One region of the Paenibacillus sp. FSL H7-0716 genome, then DNA from elsewhere that is predicted to be linked to it. Evidence: riboswitches for the same ligand, from Rfam matches in the RefSeq annotation. Region 1 holds a riboswitch; the other holds the start of a gene.

Region 1 (3,187 bases):
TTGGCGAGCCTCAGGATGAACGGTACGGGAGACGATTAATTTTTTGCGTTTGGTAGCGCCAGCCGCGAGAACCGCTGCTTCGGATAAAGCTGTAGCGCCATCATACATACTGGCATTGGCAACTTTCATACCGGTTAGTTCGCAAATGTAGGATTGGAATTCGAAGATCGCTTGCAGCTCACCTTGGCTGATCTCCGGTTGATAAGGAGTGTAGGCAGTGTAGAATTCAGAACGGGAAATGACATGGTTGATGACCACAGGGATGTGATGATCGTATAATCCGGCGCCGAGGAAGCTGGCGTGAGAATCAAAGTCGGCATTTTGGTCAGCCAAACCTTTCATATGGCGCAGCAGGGCGTATTCATCGAGTGGTTCAGACATCGGCATAGTGCCTTGGTAACGTACCGCTTCAGGAATATCGGAGAACAGCTCATCTATAGACTGAATCCCGACGGCCTCCATCATCTCTACGCGGTCCTGTTCTGTCATGGGCAGATAACGGTGCTTCATTAAGGTTTCACTCCTTGGCTTTTTTAAAATATAAGAAAGTACAATTTTCACGCTATACTTTATTCTTCTATTTCTCGCTTAAAAGCTCACCGTCCTTATATGGACGCTAAAGGCGTTTATACTTGTAAAAAGGGGCCTTAATCACTACAGCCTTAAGCTGCTTACCGCGTATCTCCACGTAAACCTCTGTGCCTATTTCACTGTAATTAGCATCAAGCAAAGCCAACCCCAGGTTACGTTTCAGCGTAGGGGACTGTGTTCCGGTTGTGACCTCACCAATCTTAACGCCATCTGCCCAGACAGGATAATGGGAGCGTGGAATGCCTCGATCAATCATTTCTAGGCCGACAAGGCGTCGGGGAATGCCAGCTTCTTTTTGCTGTATTAGTGCATCGCGTCCGATAAAGTCTATTTTGTCCAGCTTCACGAAGAACTGTACTCCTGCTTCAAGCGGGGTGATGTCAGCGGATAGCTCCTGACCGTACAGTGGTAATTTTGCCTCAAAACGCAGGGTATCCCGTGCACCCAGTCCAGCAGGTGTTAATCCGTGGGGCGCGCCTGCTGCAAGCAGTCCGTTCCATAACGTTTCTGCACCTTCCAGCGGAGCGTAAATCTCGAAGCCATCTTCACCGGTATAACCCGTACGGGAGATAAGTACCTCTACACCGCAAACGGTGGCGCGTTCGATGAAATGGAAAGGCTTGAGTGTTGAAATAGGAGCATCAGTAACTTCCGCGAGAATGGTTTCTGCCAGAGGACCCTGCAAGGCGAGCAAAAGCGTCTCGTCAGAGACATTAGTAAGCGTGACTTCGCCGAATTCAGAGGTCAAATGCTCTTGCAGCCACTGGAAGTCTTTGTCGATGTTGGAGGCATTAACGACGAGCATATAATGCTCTTCGCTTAGGCGATACACGAGTAGATCGTCGACAACTCCGCCATTTGGATAACACAGCAGCGTATATTGCGCAGCACCATCTGTGAGGCGGCTGACATCATTGGTTGTCATTTTTTGCAAAAAGGCTTCTGCACCGCTCCCAATCACCATGAATTCACCCATATGCGAGACATCGAACAGCCCAGCCTGCTGGCGAACGGCTTCATGCTCTTTTACGATACCTGTAAACTGTACTGGCAGCTCCCAGCCACCGAATTCAATGCATCTGGACTCCGCATAAGCGGAATAGAGATCATAAAAAGGTGTTCTTCTCAAAGCATCCATGTCGTCACTCCCTTTGATCTGATTACATACGAAAAAAGGACAGGCAGAAGCAATCATGCATAAATGCACAAATTGCTTTCTGCTCTGTCCTTTGTACCTGAGAGTTACCCTGCTGTAACTAGCTTGCAGGTTTCCCCGTTGGTGATCTGACGCATCTAGCCTTGCGTCTGATGCTCTCCAGAGATACGTCCGACAAAGGTCCTTTTGCCTGAGAGATTCACCCCTGTTAGGGCTTACTCCTTCGGCGCCGTCTTCAAGTGAGACAGTCTCTCCCTATGCCATCATCCGCAACTATATTTATTTCAAATATAAGAAAGTATATGGTTCACATTATACATTATCCTTATATTTCTCCGAGAAACGGTGATTGTCTATAAAAAGACGACAACGTCGTTTCTTCTTGTATGTCTCCATTAAACGGGTATAGTCGGGCGCTGTCAACAAGAAAACGTCGAAAAAATGACAAATTTAAATTTCCTGTTAGTAATATTGACATTGTGAGCCGGGATAACTTAGGCTATAACTAAATTTAGAACTCCAAATTGGAAATGAGGCGGCTTGAAATGAGTGAAGTATTAGACAACCTTCTTTACAGCGAAGAGCATGAATGGGCACAGCAAGTAGAAGGGCGAGTAGTACGTGTTGGGATTACGGACCATGCTCAGCATTTATTAGGCGACATCGTATTTGTTGAGTTTCCTGAGGTGGGATCGACCATTTCGGCCGGTGACAGCGTAGGCAGTATCGAATCCGTTAAGACGGTATCGGAATTGTATTCGCCCGTCTCTGGGACGGTTACCAAGGTGAATGATGGATTAGAAGCTAGTCCGGAGCTTATCAATGATCAGCCATATGGCGGGGGTTGGATTTTTGAGATTGAAGTTGATGGAGAATATGCTGATGCTGTAAAAGGTCTGTTAGATGCAGCCGGTTATAGCGCGTTAGTTGCTGAATAATTGGAAATTGGGGACGGGAAATAGTCTGATCAAGTGTGATGTTTTTAGCAGCAAGTTTCTGTGATTTGGGGACTTGCTGTTTGTGTTTCTTATGTAGATTGTGCGAGTATTCGTAAACTCAATCGAATGGTTTGAGGGTCTAGTGGAGTATGAAATTAGGGAAAACCTCCCTCATTTTAGACGATTATAGCGTGAGAGTTAGGGTTTTAGGGAATTCCTCCCTAATCATCTCGGTAAAACCACTATTTCAGACTAAAAAGAGTAATAATCAGGGAGAAATTCCCTCATTCCGCGATTGGATACGATAATAGGTGAATAATCAGGGAGGTTTTCCCAAATTATTAGGTGAAACCCCATTATTGGTCAATGTGGCAATTGAAATGGCCTTAGCCGCCGAACTTAGCTCTGAGCACAAACAACTATATTTTATTCCACCTCTTGAAGCTGTCGAAGGACAATGATCTCTACACGTCGATTTTTCTGTTTGCCTGCTACTGTAGTA
Region 2 (3,187 bases), on a different contig from region 1:
CAGCAACTCGTAAGGATTGGATACAGGAATACAAAGAGGATTTAACAAAACAAATTGGCAATATCCCCAGTGAGAACAGATTCCAAAATGCTTCCACTGCCAGCCTGAGCGAGTTTGTGGGAGATATCAAGGATATGCTTACCCAAGCAGGATTTAAGAATAGTGGATTTCTCTGACTGCCTATCTAACTGTAATATCAGCAAGCACCCTCATCGACTAATCATGCCGGATCTCCGTGTTAGTCCGAATACCTTCGAGACGATCTCTTGGATCAGGCGTTATTCTTTCCCTCTTTCTTCTATTTATTGAATACAAAACAAATAATAATATAAACCATAAAGGCGTCAACAATAAGGCCGGACGAGTTTCATCAGCAAATAGCATAATTATGAGTATGATTGCAAACAAGGCTAGAACAACATAATTCACAAAGGGTGTAAACGGTGCTTTGAATTTTGATTTGGCCTGCAATTCCGGCTTCGTCTTTTTATATCGCAAATGGCATATTAGAACGACGCCCCAAACCCAGATGAAACAAATGGCACTAATCGTTGTTACGATGCCAAAAGCCGTCTCCGGAATCAGCTTACTCAACAAAGCGCCTACAGATAAGACAAGCGTGGATATAAATAAAGCATTACTGGGTACATGATTTTTATTAAGCTTTGCAAAGTTGGCTGGAGCCTGATCATTTCTGCTTAGATTGTATAGAATCCGGCTTGTTGAGAACATCCCGCTGTTACAAGCGGACGCAGCTGAAGTTAATACAACGAAGTTAATAACCCCCGCGGCAATCGGAATCCCCACTAAACTAAATGTTTTAACAAAAGGACTTTCTGCCGGGTTTAGTTCTGTCCATGCGTTGATGCATAATAAGGCAATAATAGCACCCACGTAGAAAAATAGAATTCGTAAAGGTATTTTATTAATCGCCGATGGGATAGTTTTTTCTGGATTAGAAGTCTCTGCTGCCGATACGCCCACCAATTCCACACCCACAAAAGCAAACACAACCATTTGAAATGAAAGTAAGAACCCTGAAATCCCGTTTGGAAATACTCCCCCATGTGCCCAAATATTACTGAGCGCAACCGTTCCGGTAGTTGTTTTGAATCCAATCACCAGTAGAACTACCCCGATGGCAATCAATGCGAGAATAGTGATTACCTTAATTAAAGCAAACCAAAATTCCAATTCGCCAAAGCTTTTTACCGTCAATAAATTGAGTCCTAATAAAATAATTAAACAAATGACTGCGGGTATCCATTGCGGGATATCAAACCAATATTGTACATAGACCCCGACAGCTATAATATCGGCCATAGCCGTCATGATCCAACAAAACCAATAGGTCCATCCGGTTACAAACGCTGCCCGCGGTCCAAGATAGTCTTCGGCAATGTCTGTAAAAGATTGATAACCTGCTTTAGACAACAGAAGTTCTCCCAATGCCCTCATTACAAAGAAAATAGCGATACCCACGATTAAATAAGCAAAAATGATCGATGGTCCTGCCAGCTGTATAGCTTTACCTGATCCTAAAAATAATCCGGTACCGATGGTTCCACCAATCGCAATGAGCTGAACATGCCGATTCTCTAAATCTCTCTTTAATTCTTGTGCTGCCATTTCGAACTCCCCCTTATGCGAAAAAAATAACAAGTAAAAATGATAACAAAAAAGAGATTGGATACGCTCCAATCTCTTAGGTCTAAGAATAATAAATAAAATACATTCCTTTATTCTGACGATGATCAGAATAACAAATGAATTATCTAGTACTCTTCTGTCCTTTTGCCTGAGATTGTGAACCCTTCGGCGCCGGGGGAATCCCCCACGGTCTCTCCAGAAGCTGCTCCTGCTATAGTGTGATCCATAGCAATCATAGCTTGCGAATTATTTAATTGTTATGCCGCTAACTTCATTTTTAATATTTTTCAATACTAATCATTGTCAAATATTTTGTCAATAACATTAATTACCGCTGAATTTAAATGCATAATACGCGAATATCATGCCTTGCTTCGGAAACATCGCAACCAACAGACCAAGATTGGCTGATGGTTAATATGAAAAAAGGGCTATCTCATTGTAGAATTCTACTCCTGAGACAGTCCCTTTATGTTTGAAACACACTCAATTAGTGGCTTGTCAGCCAATCCGCCAACTCTTCTGTCTGACTCAGAATAGCTATTGGATCCCAGTAGCCGGAACGATCGCTTGTCCAAAGAAATACGTGATCATTTTTGACTGCTGGCAGTGCGCCCCAGATCGGGTCGGCTTTAAGTTCATCCAGCTTTTTTGAGTCAGAGGTAAGAATGACATAGTCACCGGCATACTTTGGTAAGACCTCAGCAGAGAATGAAGCCCAACCCGGATCGGCCATTTCGGCGGCGATATCCGCGGGAGGCTTAAATCCCAATCCATTATAGACCGGCTGTCCACCTTTACCGAAGTCTGTTCCGACGGCCATCAAGCTGTTTTCAGACCATTCAATAATGGAAAATGTGCTGTCTGCAGGCACAACCTTCAATACACTCTCCTTGGCACTGGCCATACGGCTGTCATAGTCTGCAAGCCAGGTTTTTGCCTTATCTTCTTCACTAAGCAGCTCTCCGAAATAAGCCACTTCCTCATGTACCGTTTTTAGGGAAGCGTATGGAATAACGACCGTAGGTGCGATTTTTGACATCTGCTCATTTAGCTCAGGATAGAAATCATCCATTATAATCAAATCAGGATTTAGCGACAGAATTTTCTCTACATTTCCATTCCCGTCCCCTATATTCTCAACGTCTTTCAAATACTCCTGAAAATATGGATTTTTAATATGATGTTCGGAGGTTCCGATAGGTGTAATGCCAAGCGCAATTAAGCTGCCAAGATATTCACCTGCAACAATTCTCTGGGGATGAAGGGGGATCTCCACCTCACCGTTAACCGTTTTAACGATTTTGGTCTTCGGCTGCTGTGAGACAGCATTTTCCGTAGCCCCGTTTGTACCACATGCGCTCAGCACCAAAATGAAGCTTAGCAGCAGTACCGATGCCAGCGTAGGCCTTGAATGTTTAAACATGAATGAATCTCCCTCTTGATCAAAATGATACTGATAATCGTTATCAATATAATCAGTATAGTGAAATGATTCAAGGGCGACAATGGAGGATTCTATGTTTGTGGCAGGACT

Evidence for each region. A riboswitch is a leader RNA that binds a small molecule or an ion and turns the genes downstream of it on or off. The one in region 1 is predicted to bind glycine.
Region 2: it holds a riboswitch for glycine, as region 1 does, so the genes downstream of both, MHH60_RS07065 (amino acid permease) here and gcvT (glycine cleavage system aminomethyltransferase GcvT) in region 1, are expected to answer to the same signal.

What each region holds. Positions count from the first base shown of each region.
Region 1 covers NZ_JBBODA010000018.1:84,577-87,763, forward strand. Annotated here, with positions in the region: gene gcvPA (aminomethyl-transferring glycine dehydrogenase subunit GcvPA) at 1-510, opposite strand, end outside; gene gcvT (glycine cleavage system aminomethyltransferase GcvT) at 617-1,729, opposite strand; glycine riboswitch at 1,916-2,014, opposite strand; gene gcvH (glycine cleavage system protein GcvH) at 2,293-2,685, shown strand; gene MHH60_RS21115 (flagellar motor protein MotB) at 3,112-3,187, opposite strand, start outside.
Region 2 covers NZ_JBBODA010000004.1:111,162-114,348, reverse strand. Annotated here, with positions in the region: gene MHH60_RS07065 (amino acid permease) at 217-1,629, opposite strand; glycine riboswitch at 1,777-1,859, opposite strand; gene MHH60_RS07060 (AraC family transcriptional regulator) at 2,141-3,187, opposite strand, start outside.